Regions from separate parts of the Micromonospora sp. PRAS1 genome, predicted to be linked through region 4. Evidence: riboswitches for the same ligand, from Rfam matches in the RefSeq annotation. Region 4 holds a riboswitch; each other region holds the start of a gene.

Region 1 (3,596 bases), on a different contig from region 4:
GGTGATCGTGGGCTGCTCCGACTCCCGGCTCGCTGCCGAGATCATCTTCGATCGTGGGCTGGGCGACCTCTTCGTGGTCCGGACCGCCGGGCACACGGTCGGGCCCGAGGTGCTGGGCAGCGTCGAGTACGCGGTGACCGTGCTGCGTACGCCGTTGGTGGTGGTGCTCGGGCACGACTCGTGCGGCGCCGTGCAGGCGGCCCGCGCGTCGGTGGCCACCGGCACGCCTCCGCCGGGTCACCTCGGAGCCGTGGTGGACGCGGTGGTGCCCAGCCTGCGTCGGGCCCGCGAGGCGGGGATCGAGGAACTGGACGGGATCGTGGACATCCACATCGCGCAGACCGTGGAGGCGATGCTGGAGTCCTCCGAGGCGCTCGCCGCCGAGGTGGCCGCTGGCGGGTGCGCGGTGGTGGGCATGTCGTACCGGCTGGCCGCCGGTGAGGTGCGGGCGGTCACCGCGCGGCCGGCCGAGCTGGCCGGTGCGCCCGCCTGAGCCGCCGGACCGACGCCGAGGGCCGTTCCGGGCCGCCTGACTGACGCCGAGGGCCGTTCCGCCAGCTGGCGGAACGGCCCTCGGTTGTCGCTTCCGGGTGCGCTCAGAGCAGTGACACGTGTACGTGGTCGGTGTGGTTGGACGGGCCGCTGTAGGAACTCCAGCGCTCCGTCGCCGCGAACCAGATCTGCCGGTTCCAGATCACGTAGTAGATGCCCAGCCGGTCGGCGTTGCGGACCAGGAAGGCCGCCAGGTTGTTGCCGTAGATCCGGGTGTCGTTGTTGTGCCACGGCGCGAAGCCGCTGTTCTGCAACGACCAGTCGCAGGCCCGGCCCTTGGGGTGCTCGAACTTGTCACCGGGGCGCCAGCAGCCGACGAACCGGTCGAAACCGGCCCGCTTGACCTCCTTGTACATGTGCAGCGTCCGGGGCGTGATGCAGCCCGACGTGGTCGGGTCGTTCTGGTTGCACGACTCGGGCTTCCAGCCGCCGTCCGCGGCCCGGTTCGGTGCGATCCGGGCGACCGGGGAGGTGGCGGCCACCAGGCCGCCGGTGAGGCCCTCGCCACCGACCAGCCGGAGCGACTTCTCTGCCTCGGTCTTCTTGCGGGCCATGTCGTTTGTCAGCTTCCGCTGCTCGCGTACCTCGGCGTCGAGCGCGAGCTTTGCCGTCTCGGCGCGCAGCTTCACCGCGTTGACCTCGGCCAGCTTCTTGTCGTTGACCAGGTTCAACTCGTCGAGCGCGGAGGCCCGGTCGATGAACGAGCCAGGGGCGTTGCTCTGCAACAGCATGCCGATCGCGCCCACCCGACCGGTCCGGTACGACTGCGTCGCGATCTCCGCGACCTGCGGGGAGAGTTCGTCCAGGGCAGCCTGGGCGCGGCGGACCTCCACCGCGAGTTCGAGCTGCTTCTTCTTGGACTTTTCGAGCTTCGCCTTGGCCTTGGTGAAGTCCCGGTTCGTCGCCTCGATCAGGTCGTTGAGCATCGGCGGGTCGTCGTCGTGCTCCGCCGGTGCGGGTGGCTTCGGCGCGGCCGTCGCAGGCATCGGCCCCGCGAACACGGCGAACGCGGCGCACACGGCCACCACGGGTGTCAACCAGCGGCGTAGGGGTGCCGTCACTGTTTTCCCTTCCATCGACCGCCGACCGGGTTAGCTGACGGGTTCGGGACGGAAGCGGCCCCTACCGCAGTCGCGGATTCACCCCACGTACCTGGGTCCCCGGTTCGCCTGGTGGCGATTGGGCGGCGGCACCGCAGGCGCTGGGGTACGCCTTCGGCGGTGACCGGCAGTGAGGTTACCCGAGAGTCGATCCGGGCTTCTACACCCCGAACCGGGCCAGATGCGTCATTTCGTAATCGCGGTGAGTGACCAGCGACACTCGTGCTGGCCGTGCCGGCCGAGGCGGTCACGTTGAGGAGTGTCACCATGTGGTGTCCGTGCTCCTGTCCGGGTCGGGCCACCCCGGCGGGGTGGCGGTGGGCGTGTTGCGGGTACGCGGTGTGCTGAGGGCGTGCAGCGCCTCGGCCCGGTCCGTCGCCGGCCGGGAAACCGTGGAGGTGTCATCGTCGTCCGGGCCGCCGGGGTCGCCGCCGACCCTGCCGCGCTGCTGTCCGGCCGTGGTCACCAGCGCAGCCAGGGCGGTGGTGAGCGGCACGGCGGCGATCAGCCCGAGCGTGGCCACCACGCTGCGGACGATCTCCTGGGCGAGGAACTCGCTCGTCACGATCTGCCCGAGGGCGCGGGAGTCGGCGGTGAGCAGAAGCAGCAGCGGCAGCGACGCTCCGGCGTACGCCAGGATGATGGTGTTGACCACGGAGGCGATGTGTGCCCGCCCCACCCGGGTCGCCGAGCGGTACAGCTCGCGGCGGGAGAAGTTCGGGTTGGCGTGCCGCAACTCGGTGACCGCGGCGGCCTGGGTGACCGTGACGTCGTCGAGCACGCCCAGTGATCCGATGATGATGCCGGCCAGCAGCAGGCCGTGCAGGTCGACGTCGGCCCGGAACATGGAGAGCGTGGTGGCGTCCTCGCTGCCGAAGCCGGTCAGGTGGGTGGCTCTGGTCGCGGCCAGGCCGAGCAGCCCGGTGAGCACCAGGCTGCCCAGGGTGCCCAGCACGGCAACCGAGGTCTGCGCGGAGATGCCGTGGGTCACGTACAGCACCACGAACATGATCAACGCTGAGCCGACGATGGCGACCAGTAGCGGCGGACTGCCCGCGCTGATGCCGGGGAGCACGAAGGTCAGCAGGATGGCGAAGCTGGCGGCCAGGCCGGCCAGGGCGGCCAGGCCGCGCAGCCGTCCGAAGGCCACGATGGCGGCGGCGAAGAGCACCGCCAGCCAGATCAGCGGCGTGCCCCGCTGGTGCTCGGCGATGTTGTACGTACTGATCGACGGATCCTCCGGGTCGAAGAGCGCGACCAGGATGATCTCGTCGCCGGTGCTGACCCGGGGTGCCCCCGGCCCGTCCGGGATGGGCGTCTGCACCTCCTGGCCCGCGTCGGGGCCGTCCTGCACCTGGACGGTGACGGTGCCGCACGGACCGGCCGCCGCCGTCGGCGTGCCCTCCGGGACCGCCGGGTTGGGCGGACAGGTCTCGGTCACCACCCGGGTGACCGTGCCGTGGTAGCGGGGGGTGTCGTCGGCGGCCTCCGGCCGGGGGGCGTCCCTGGGCCAGAGCACCAGGGCGGCGATCAGGGTGACGAGAAAGAGGGGGACCACCGTCACGATGAGGATCCGCCGCACCCCGGGCGGGGTGGGCGGAGCGGAACGGGTGTGGTCGGCGCCCATTCAATGTCTCCCAACGATTCCAGGGCGGAGTACGTGCCGGCGGCCGGGTCGGTTCAGTGCCTTCGCACCGCCGTCGCGCGGCGCGGCACGGGTTGCCGGAGCGTGGTGAAGTGGCTGCGTACCGTGATGTCCGGGCCGGCTCTCGACGGCCGCCGCGGTGCGGCGGGGGAGGCGGACGCCCGGGGGCGGGCGCGGGCCGCGGGACACGGATGTCGGCTGGGCATCGTGAGCGAATGGTAGCCAGCCCGGCATCCGAACGCCTGTCGCGAGGGTTTGTCGGCGGTTCGTGGCGCGCCGGGGCCTGAGGTGGTGTCGGC
Region 2 (3,596 bases), on a different contig from region 4:
GACACGCAGGTCACCCGTACCGCTATGGTGTGTCGATGCTGCTCTCCGACCGCGACCTGGTCTCCGAGATCAAGGCGGGCGCCCTGGCGTTGGAGCCCTTCGAGCCCACCCTGGTGCAGCCATCCAGCATCGACGTACGCCTGGACAAGCTGTTCCGGGTCTTCAACAACCATCTCTACACCCACATCGACCCGGCTACCCGGCAGGACGATCTGACCTCGCCGGTCGAGGTGCCCGACGGTGAGCCCTTCGTGCTGCACCCGGGTGAGTTCGTGCTCGCCTCCACGCTGGAGGTCATCTCCCTCGGCGACCAGTTGGCCGGGCGGCTCGAAGGCAAGTCGAGCCTGGGCCGGCTCGGTCTGCTCACCCACTCCACTGCGGGCTTCATCGACCCCGGCTTCTCCGGCCACGTCACGCTGGAGCTCTCCAACGTGGCCAACCTGCCGATCACCCTCTGGCCGGGCATGAAGATCGGCCAGCTCTGCATCTTCCGGCTCTCCTCCCCGGCCGAGCACCCCTACGGCTCGGCCGTCTACGGCTCGCGCTACCAGGGGCAGCGCGGCCCGACACCGAGCCGCGCCTGGCAGAACTGGCGCACCTGGCCGGTCCGCTGAGGCCCACCGGAACGATCGCCCGCCACGCCGAAAGGGTGCGAGCCGCCGTGCCGCCCCGCATGAAGATGCCACCGCCATCGACCTCGGCCTGAACGGCCGGGCCCGCGCCGTCGCAGGCGCGGACCCGGCCGTGGTACGCGAGCCGCGTCAGCCGGGTCGGCCGAAGCTGTGGATCGGGCTGTCGTCCATCCGCTTCATCTTGACCGGCTGCCCCGCCCGGGAGGAGTGCACCACCCAGCCACCGCCGACGTACATGCCGACGTGGTGCAGGTCGCGGTAGTAGAAGACGAGGTCACCCGGGCGCAGTGCGCTGCGGCTGACCGACGCGGTGACCTGCCGCTGCCGCGCCGCGTTGTGCGGCAGCGTCACTCCGGCGCGCGCCCACGCGGCCAGGGTCAGCCCGGAGCAGTCGTACGCGTTCGGTCCCTCGGCGCCCCAGGCGTACGGCTTGCCGATCTGGGCGCAGGCGAAGGTGACCGCCTTCCCGGCTGGCCCGCCCGGGTAGCCGGCCGGACAGGGTGCCGGGCGCAGTGGCCCACCACCCCCCTTGCCGTACGCCCGCAGCCGCAGCCGCTGCAACCGGTCGATCTCGGCGTCGATCTGCCGGCGCTTCTGCCCGAGTTCGGCCTCGGTGCTCGCCAGCTGGTCGATGCTGCGGTCCAGCGCACCCTTGGCGGCGGCCAGTTCGTCGCGCAGCTCGCGCGCCTGCCGTACGTCCTCCTGCTGGAATTGTGCGTAGCGGTCGAGCAGGCCGAGCTGCTCGACCACCTCGCCGGGCGACCTGCTGCCCAGCAGCGTGTTGACCACGCGGACCGTGCCGCCCTTGTAGGCCCGGACGGCCAGCTTGCCGACCCGATCCATCGCCTCGTCAACCTGCCGTTGCAGTGGGGCGATCCGGACGGCCAGGGCATCGGCCTGCCGCCGTTTGACGGCCAGGTCCTGCCGCGTGGCGTTGTGCCGTTCGATGACGGGTTCGAGCCGGTTCCAGTCCTCGTCGATCTGGCGCTCGATGTCGGCGACCCTGGGGTCGGCGTACGCCGCCGTCGCGCCGCCGGTCAGGATGACGGCGGTCGCGGTCAGCGCGGCGAGTGCGGTGGTGCAGCGGTACCAGCGGAAACGCGGCGCAGCCGTCGTCGGACCGGGCATCGCCGGCCGTCGTGACGGTGGCCGCGGGGCATGGTGTGCCACCGGGCTCCGTACTCCTTCTTCCGATACCGCCTACCGGGTTAGCTGACGGGTTCGGGCGGGAAGGGGGCGCCCTACCGCGAGCGTCGCGGATTCACCCCGGGTACCTGGGTCCCCGGCTCGCTCGACAGAACGACTCGGCGGTGCCGGACCGTTACCGCCCTCGGTGGGCGGAGCTGCCAGCCGGCCGGCGATTGCCCAGCGTAGGGACGATCCACGTCGATACGCAACACACCCACGCCATCACTGTCGGTGCATAAATCCGACAACGACGAAGGCCCCGGGTCGCTTGACCCGGGGCCTTCGTTCGTTCCTGTGCTACCGCTCAGCGGCGCGGATCAGCCGGGGCGGCGGAAGCCGGCGATCGGCATGGTCGTGATCGGCGAGACGTTCACCGGCTTGCCGGCGCGGGGCGAGTGCACCATCAGGTTGTTACCCAGATAGAGCCCGACGTGACTCACGTCGCTGCGGAAGAAGACCAGGTCGCCCGGCCGGGCCTCGGCCCGGGAAACCGCCTTGTTCTCGCTCCACTGGGCGCCCGTGAAGTGGGTCAGGTGGATGCCGGCGGCCTTGTAGGCGTACTGGGTGAGCCCGGAGCAGTCGAACGAGTTCGGCCCGGTGGCACCCCAGACGTACGGCTTGCCGACCTGGGCGCAGGCGACCTGGATGGCGGTCCGCGCTGCCGCGCTGACCACGTCCTTGATGGTCGGGCAGTTGGTCGTCTTGACCACGGTCACCGGCAGCGACTTCTCCAGCCGCTTGATCTCGGCGTCGATCTGCTTCTTCTTCGCCGCCAGCTGCTTCTCCTTGGCCTCCTGGTCGGCGATCAGGGCGTCGAGCTTGGCCTTCTGGTCGTCGTACTTCTTCTTGACCTTCATGACGCCCTCCAGCTCGCGGCGCTCCTGCGCCGCCAGCCGGTTCAGGAAGGCCATCTGCTCGCCGAGCGTGTCCGGCTTGGCGTTGAGCAGCACCGCGCCGAGGTCGGACGACGGGCCGGTGATGTAGTACCGGGAGGCCATGTCACCCACCCGGTTCATCGCCAGCTCGGTCTCCAGGGCCAGCGGCTCGATCTTCTTCTGGATCGTCTTGGACTTCTCGCGGTTCACCTTCAGCTGGGACCGCACCTTGTTGTACTGCTCGATTGTGGGTTCCAGTCGCTGCCACTGCTTGTCGATCTCCGCCTCGATCTGCTCGACCGACGGCTCCGCGTACGCGGGGGCGGCGAGCAGGCCAGCTCCGACCGCGGCGGCGGCGACCAGGACGACCAGCCGGCGGGCGGCCCGGTGCAGGCCACCGGGACGGCGGGAGCGTCCGGGCGCGCGACGATGAAGGGGCATGGTTGCCACCGGCACCGACTCCTTTGCAACCGACCACCGGGCGTCCCGCGAGCGGTAGGGGGCGGGACAGACGACCTACGGCGGTCGGTGCCCAAGAGTAGGGAAGGCGTGGTGCGGAATCAAGGCAACCAACGGCCCATTCACGTTTGCGCTACCGGTCGAATACAAAGGGTGTCGACCATTCCCGTAACAGTTATCCGGGCCAATACGTAAACGGGGTGCGGCCGCACCGGTGAAGGTACCGTCGCACCCCGCGTACGGGTCGTGGGTCAGCCGCCTACCGACTCCTGCGCCGTGGCGGTCGGGGACTGCTCGGGCTTGACCGACCGGAGCAGGACGCTTGCCACATCGATCACCTCGACCTGCTCACCGGCGCCCTTGCCGTTCACGCCGTCGCTGAGCATGGTGGAACAGAACGGGCAGCCGACCGCCACCGTCCGCGCCCCGGTGGACATGGCCT
Region 3 (3,596 bases), on a different contig from region 4:
GCGCACGAGGAACTCGGGCGTGCCTGGACCGCGTACGACGAGGCGGAGCGGGCTGCCCGGCGGCTCGCCGCCACGGTGCCGCTCGCCGTGCCGGGTGCTGTGCGGAGCCCGGCCGAGTACGCCGCCCGGGAACGGTGGCTGCACCGCGCCGCGATGCTCGCGCACTGGCGGGGCGAGTTGACGGCCCGGCAGTTAAGCGAGGTCTTCGCTCGGCGGGCCGGCTGGCACCCCCGATGGCACCCGGCCGAGCAGGAGATCGCCCTTGCCCGGCTGCTGCGCGACAGCCGCCTGGCGGCGTACCGGACGGCCGAGGCGCGCGAGCGCGAGGCGTGGCGGGTGGCCGGACTCGCTGCCGAGGCGGCCCGTACGCTCGCCGCCGAGGCGTACGCCGCCGCGGAGCGGCTCCGGCCGGAGCGGCTGCCGGCGCGGCGCCGGGCCGCTCTCGGTCGCCCGGCGGTCATCAGGCGCTGGCGGCCGGCGCGGGTGGGCTGATCGGATGACCGCCCGCTCGGGTGGTCGGACGGACCTCGTCTCGGGTGCCGGTCACCGTGACCCGGATTGGGTGACCCCGGTCACGCCGCCGCAGGAAACGGTCACCGTGCGCGTCGGGGTGGATCGGCTACGTAATCTCCGGGACATTTTGTGCACTCGGTCCGGTTGTCGCCTTTCGGCGTACTCGATTCCCCGAATCCCATTGAGCGACGCCAGTCGCCGAATACCCGAAAATAATCGAGCTGGATCATGTTTGTGCAGGGAATGAGGGGTTGGCGCGCGGTTTGACCGACCAGTAATGTCGCCCCGTCCGGTGCGGTTACCGATCGCAAAAGGCGACGCCGCATCGACCCGCTCAATCGTGATCTCACGAACCGGGGACCCACCGCATTACCTGGGGTGAATCCGCGAGCCTCGGCCCGCGGTAGGGCGATCTTCCCGCCCGAATCCGTCAGCTAACCCGGTCGGCGGCGTCGGAAGGAGTTCCATCCGCGTGCAGCACGTACCGATCCCCCAGTTGTTCCCACGCCTCCACGGCATCGCGGTGTCCGCGTTCGCCGGCTCGCCGACAGCGAGCTGAATACCGGACCCACCGCCACCGCCCGGTGTTCCCGGGCGGATCCCTCGAACGGCCCGTCCGCGTCCGCGTGGTCGTCGGTGTCCCCTGCCGACCCGACCGCCGGTGCCGGTACGGCGTCCGCCCCAGCCCTCGTGGAGGATTCCGTGAAGCACACCGTCAAGCGTCAGCTCCGCCGCCTGGCGACGGAGCGTCCGTACCAGATCGTCGCCGGATCGGCGGCGGCGCTCGTCCTGGCGACCGGCGCGGGTGCCGCGCTCGCCGGCACCGGGGACGCCCCGGTCACCGCCCAGACCACCACCGTCGCCGAGTTGCGCGGCGACGCGGCGGTCTCCCGCAGCGACGCCCGGGTGGCGCAGAGCCCGTCGTCCGTGCCGAGCGAATCGGCTGCGGCAAGTGTCGCCGCCTCGCCGTCGCCCTCGCCGAAGGCCAGCTCGGCCGCGCCGGACCCGGACGTGACAAGTAAGAAGGCCGCACCGAAGCCGCCGGCTAAGAAGGTCCTGGACTACGACTACCAGGCCCAGATCAACGGTTACTACTGCGGCCCGGCCGCCGTGCGTAACGCGCTCAGCGCCGCCGGCGTCGAACGCGACCAGGACACCCTGGCCAGCCAGCTCGGCACCACCTTCGCCGGCACCAACTCGGCCGAGGACACCACCCGGGTACTCAACGCCGTGCTCAAGGGCAGCCCCTACCAGACCAGGTGGATCCGTGGTGGTTCGGCCACCCCGGCTCAGATGGACCAGCTCCAGGCCGACGTCGTGGCCGCGGTCACCGACGGGCGCAGCGTCGTGGTGAACGTGGCCGGCAGCGCCACCGACACCGACGGCCGCTGGCACTCCTTCCCCGGCGGGCACTACATCGCCGTGGTGGGCTACGAGGACGAGGGCCGGATGGTGAAGATCGCCGACTCGGCCGACGCGTCCTACTACTCGTACTGGATGAGCACCATCGACCTGGCCAACTGGGCGGCCACTCGCGGCTACTCGGCCTGACCGACCTGACCGACCTGACCGGGCGCCGGTTCCCCGCTGGGGGGCCGGCGCCCTGTCGTCGTACGCCCTACCGTCCGGCCCCGCCTGCCGCGTCGGCCGCGTCGAGCGCCGGCACGAGCGGCGTCAACGCGGCCCGGACGAGGTCGGGCAGCGACCCGGACGGTACGACGAAACCGGGCATCGACGGTGCCACGTTCGCCGACTCCAACCACTGCCCGAGTGCGACCTTGGCGGCTGCGCCGACACCGGCCGCGAGCACCCGGGCGGTCAGGCGGTCGATGCCCGGGCGGCGCTCGATGATGGCGTCGGCGAGCGGGCCTTCGATCGTGCTGGCCGTGTCGACGTAGCAGGCGCGCAGGGCGGGGCTGGTCGTGATCATCAGCAGCGTCGCGCCGGGCTGGTCGCCCTGGTCGGCGTACTGCCCGACGACGGCGTCGAGCACGGTGTCGGCGAGGCCGATCTCGGCGGGTCGGGAGATGACGGCCGCCGCGACCTGTGCCGTGCGCTCTGCGGTGACCGCCGCGACGATCGCCTGCTCGCGGCTTGCGAAGTAGTTGTTGTACGTCCTCGGCGACACCCCTGCGGCCTCGGCGATGTCGTCGACGCGGACGTTGTCGGGCCCACGTTCCAGGGCCAGCCGCAGCGCCGCTGTCCGGAGCGCCGCTCTGGTCGCCTGCTTCTTCCGTTCCCGCAAGGAGGGGCGGCCTGCTGTCACCCGTTCACCATCGCACAATCTCTGCGTGGCCGCAAACTTGCGTGCGCGCAGAACTGTGCCTAGCGTCATGACGAGCCCCCACTTCGGTGGCGTCCCCGAGGGAGAAGGACCGACAGCCCATGCGAGCCAAGGGCATGACCTACGACACCGGCTTCGTCCGGGACGGCCGCACCTCCGTGCCGCGCTTCGACCCGGAACTGGTCCGGCGAGAGCTGACCATCATCCGCGACGACCTGCACTGCACCGCCGTGCAGCTCGTCGGTGGCGACCCTGAGCGCCTGGAACTGGCCGCCCGGATCGCCGCCGAACTCGGCCTGGAGGTCTGGTTCTCGCCGTACCCGCTGGACCTGTCGGTCGACGAGACCCTCGCGCTTCTCCTCGACTGCGCCGAGCGGGCCGAGCGGCTGCGCGGGACCGGGGCCGAGGTGGTCCTGGTCGCCGGCGTCGAGCTGAGCCTCATGAACCGGGGTTTCGTCGACGGCGACCGGATCGACGACCGCCTCGGCAACCTCTTCGCCGACCCGGCGGGCCGAGCCGAACGGATCGCCGAGGTCCGCTCCCGGCTCGACCGGTTCCTCCGTACCGCCGTGGCGGCGATCCGCGACCGCTTCCACGGAAAGGTCACCTACGCCGCCATCCCGTTCGAGGGCGTGGACTGGGAGCTGTTCGACTTCGTCACCCTCGAACTCATCCGCTCCGCCGAGGTCGCCGACCGGTTCCGGGACGGCGTACGCGAACTCGTCGCCCAGCCCAGACCCGTCGCCGTCACCGGCTTCGGCACCGCGACCTGGCGCGGTGCGGGCGACGTCGCGCCGCG
Region 4 (3,596 bases):
CAGCTCGGGGTTGTCGTTCGGCTGGTCGATCGTGACGGTGAGCAGTGGCGTCGGTGCGAACACCATGACCCGCCCGCTCACAGCTGGCACCTGTCCATGACCGTTCCTCCCGCTGGCGACGACGAAATGTCCGCTTACTGCAAGGACGGTAACCAACGTGACGCGACGGCGCACGGCGACGGGCGGAGGCGGAAACGACGCCGGGTGGGTCGCCCCTGCGAGGCGACCCACCCGGCGTGCCGGTCCTTCGTCAGTAGACCGAGAGGTGCACGTGGTTGGTGTGGTCGCTGGACGGGTCGCCGCGAGCGCCGCTGTACGTCTTCCACCCACTGCTGGGCAGCCAGATCTGCTTGTACCAGATCACGTAGAGCACAGCGAGCCGGTCGGAGTTGTTCACGAAGTACGCCGCCAGGTTGTTGCCGTACGTCCGGTCGCCACCCGTGGCCGCGCCGCCGAAGCCGTTCTTCTGTGCGGCGAAGTCACAGGCCCGACCCTTCGGGTGTTCACCCGAGCCGCCGGAGCGGTAGCAGGAGACGTACCGCTTGAAGCCGGCGGCCTTGGCCTGGTTCAGCGCGTGCAGCGTACGCGGGGTGATGCAGCCGTTGGCCGGGGTGGGGTCGTTGACGCTGCACGACTCCTTCGGCCACGAGCCGTTGGCGTTGCGGGGCGCCGGCTTGGCGGTGGGGCTGGACGACCGGGTGCTCGTCGGCGCCCGGGTGGCCCGCTCGGCCGCCTCGGCGGCGCGCTCGGCCGCCTCGGCCCGCTCGTTGGCGACGGTCAGCGCCCGCTCGGCCTGTTCCTTGCGCTTGGCCATCACGGCGACCTGCTTGCGTTCCTCCTGGACCTCGATGTCCAGCGCCCGCTTGGTCTGGCGGATCTCGTCCCAGCTCGCCTGTAGCTCGCGCACCGCGCGGTCCTCGTTGGCGGCGACCACGTCCAGCGCCGCCGCCCGGTCCATGAAGCCGGCCGGGGTGCCGCTGTTCAGCAGCGCCGACGCGGCACCGAGCCGACCGGTGCGGTACGCCTGCGCGGCGATCTCGGCCACCTTGGCGGTGCGGTCGCCGAGTTGCTCCTCGGTGGCGTCGAGCCGTCTGGCCAGTTCCTGCTGCCGCTTGACCGAGCGGTCCAGCGCGGTCTTGGCGTCGAGATAGCCCTTGCTGGCCGCCTCCAGTTGGGCGCGCAGCGCCGGGGTACCACCCTCGTCGTCCACGTCGCTGGGGGCTGCCGCGCGCAACGGTGGTGGCGCGGCGGCCGCGGGGCTGAACGGTGCGAGCGTGACGCTCAACACGAGGGCGAGCCCCGCGGCGGTCAGGGCCGCCATCCGGGCGGCCGGTCTCACGGTTGCCACTGCTGGCATGCACATGTCCTTCCGTCAGCCGCCGACCGGGTTAGCTGACGGGTTCGGGACGGAAGATCCCTACCGCGTGTGCGGATGCACCCCAGGAACATGGTTCCCCGGCTCGCCCTGGCGGGCGATTAGGCGGCGACCACCGCCGGCACCGGTGGGTGCCGCCTGGCGGAGGCCGGGTCCGAGCGTACCGGGGCTGGTGTGACTGTTGCAGCCACTGTGACTCCTGGTACTGGCTCGTTCACCAGTAAATCAGACATAACGCCACTAAGGCGGCAATTTTCCCGGACTTGGTCAGCCGGTCGGGTCGACCGTGGTGAGCCGTTGGGTGGCCCGGGACAGGGCGACGTAGAGGGTGCGTACCCCGGCACCGGGCTCCGCCCGGATCTCGCCCGGCGCGACAAGCACCACCCCGTCGTACTCCATGCCCTTGGCCTCCAGGCTGGTCACCACCTGTAGGCGCTCCCCACCGAGGCCATCGAGCCAGGCCGCGACCTCGTCCCGGCGCGGCACCGGCGTGATCACCCCGACGGTGCCCTCGACCTCGTCGAGCAGGGTGCTCGTCGCCGTCGCGACGGTGCTCGCCAGCTCTGCCGCCGGCACCGTCAGCTGCACCGGGTCGACCCCGGTGGTGCGGACCGCCGTGGGCAGCGCGAGATCCGGGTACACCCGGCGGATCTCGGCCGCCGCCACCGCGAAGATCTCCGCCGAGTTGCGGTAGTTGGTGGTGAGCGTGAACCGGTGCCGGCGGCGCCGGCCCAGCGCCCGGTCCCGGGCGCTGGCCAGCTCCTGCGGATCACCGGTCCAAGCGGTCTGCGCCGGGTCGCCGACCACGGTCCAGGAGGCCAGCCGGCCGCGTCGGCCGATCATCCGCCACTGCATCGGCGAGACGTCCTGAGACTCGTCGACCACCACGTGGGCGTAGTCCCGGTAGTCTTCCGGGCGTTCCCGGGCCGCCTGCCGGGCGGCCCGCTGCCGGTCGGCGAAGGTGCTCAGCTCGCGTACCCCGCCGGCCAGCTGGTACGGGTCGCGCTTCGGGCGGGCCGGGCGCATCGGCTTGCCGAGCAGCGCGTCCAACTCGTCGAGGAGTGCCACGTCGGCCACGCTCGGCCCCTGCTCGGCCGACTCCCGGTACGCCTGACCGAGCAGCCGGGTCTCGGCACCGGAGAGCAGCCCGGCGGTGTAGCGGCGCAGTCGGTCCGGATGTGCCAGCCAGCCGAGCACGTGCCGGGGGTGCAGCCGGGGCCACCAGGCCTTGAGGAAGTCCCGGAAGTCGGTCCGGTCGATCAGCTCGTCCTCGAAGGCACGCTGCTCCGGCAGCCCGGAAATGCCCAGCCGGCGGGCCTGCGTCCAGAGCGCGGCGAGCACCCCGTCGAAGCCGGCCCGGCGCACCTCGTTGCGGCGGGCGCCCCGGGGCAACGCCCGGTCCCGGATGGCGTCCAGCTCGCTGCGCTCCAGCCGCAGCAGCTGCCCCCGGTAGAGCAGGCGCAGTTCGGCCGGCGAGTCGGGCACGGCGTCCCGGGCGGCCCGTTCCAGCACCTTGCGCATCCGCAGCGAGCCCTTGATCGCCGCCACCTCGGGCCTGTCGGTACGGGTGGCGGCCACCCCGAGGAAGAGGCTGCCCAGCGAGTGCAGGGTGGCGGTCTCCTCGCCAAGTGACGGCAGCACCGAGGCGATGTACTCGACGAAGACCGAGGAGGGACCGATCACCAGGATGCCGCCGCCGGCGTACCGGCTGCGGTCGGCGTAGAGCAGGTACGCGGCCCGGTGCAGCGCCACAGCCGTCTTGCCGGTGCCCGGACCGCCCGAAACGACTGTGACTCCCGAGCCGGGGGAACGGATCGCCTCGTCCTGCTCCCGCTGGATGGTCGCCACGATGTCGCGCATGCCCCGGCCGGTGGTCCGGGACAGGGTGGCCAGCAGGGCACCGTCGCCCACCACCGGCATCTCCGGCGGCGCGGCGTCCGGGTCGAGCAGGTCGTCCTCGATCCGGGTGACCCGCTCGCCGCTGGACTGGATCGTCCGGCGGCGCACCACGCCGAGCGGCTCGGCGGGGGTGGCCTGGTAGAAGGCGGCAGCGGCCGGCGCCCGCCAGTCCACCACAAGCGTGCTGGCGTCCTCGTCGCGGATGCCGAGCCGCCCGACGTAGAGCACCTGCCCGTCGCGCAGGTCGAGGCGGCCGAAGACCAGTCCCTCGTATTCGGCGTCGAGCAGATGACGCCGCTGGGCGGCGTGGAAGACCATCGCG

Evidence for each region. A riboswitch is a leader RNA that binds a small molecule or an ion and turns the genes downstream of it on or off. The one in region 4 is predicted to bind cyclic di-AMP.
Region 1: it holds a riboswitch for cyclic di-AMP, as region 4 does, so the genes downstream of both, AC507J_RS06565 (coiled-coil domain-containing protein) here and AC507J_RS21580 (coiled-coil domain-containing protein) in region 4, are expected to answer to the same signal.
Region 2: it holds a riboswitch for cyclic di-AMP, as region 4 does, so the genes downstream of both, AC507J_RS04915 (C40 family peptidase) here and AC507J_RS21580 (coiled-coil domain-containing protein) in region 4, are expected to answer to the same signal.
Region 3: it holds a riboswitch for cyclic di-AMP, as region 4 does, so the genes downstream of both, AC507J_RS08840 (C39 family peptidase) here and AC507J_RS21580 (coiled-coil domain-containing protein) in region 4, are expected to answer to the same signal.

What each region holds. Positions count from the first base shown of each region.
Region 1 is NZ_JCANNB010000004.1:267,073-270,668, reverse strand. It holds gene AC507J_RS06570 (carbonic anhydrase) at 1-493, shown strand, start outside; gene AC507J_RS06565 (coiled-coil domain-containing protein) at 597-1,613, opposite strand; cyclic di-AMP (ydaO/yuaA leader) riboswitch at 1,617-1,748, opposite strand; gene AC507J_RS06560 (YibE/F family protein) at 1,915-3,279, opposite strand.
Region 2 is NZ_JCANNB010000003.1:248,849-252,444, reverse strand. It holds gene dcd (dCTP deaminase) at 36-614, shown strand; gene AC507J_RS04915 (C40 family peptidase) at 762-1,760, opposite strand; cyclic di-AMP (ydaO/yuaA leader) riboswitch at 1,815-1,952, opposite strand; gene AC507J_RS04910 (C40 family peptidase) at 2,138-3,151, opposite strand; gene AC507J_RS04905 ((Fe-S)-binding protein) at 3,406-3,596, opposite strand, start outside.
Region 3 is NZ_JCANNB010000007.1:35,766-39,361, reverse strand. It holds gene AC507J_RS08845 (hypothetical protein) at 1-492, shown strand, start outside; cyclic di-AMP (ydaO/yuaA leader) riboswitch at 835-977, shown strand; gene AC507J_RS08840 (C39 family peptidase) at 1,204-2,064, shown strand; gene AC507J_RS08835 (TetR/AcrR family transcriptional regulator) at 2,132-2,779, opposite strand; gene AC507J_RS08830 (hypothetical protein) at 2,899-3,596, shown strand, end outside.
Region 4 is NZ_JCANNB010000024.1:59,035-62,630, forward strand. It holds gene AC507J_RS21575 (1-phosphofructokinase family hexose kinase) at 1-81, opposite strand, end outside; gene AC507J_RS21580 (coiled-coil domain-containing protein) at 251-1,357, opposite strand; cyclic di-AMP (ydaO/yuaA leader) riboswitch at 1,362-1,493, opposite strand; gene AC507J_RS21585 (HelD family protein) at 1,643-3,596, opposite strand, start outside.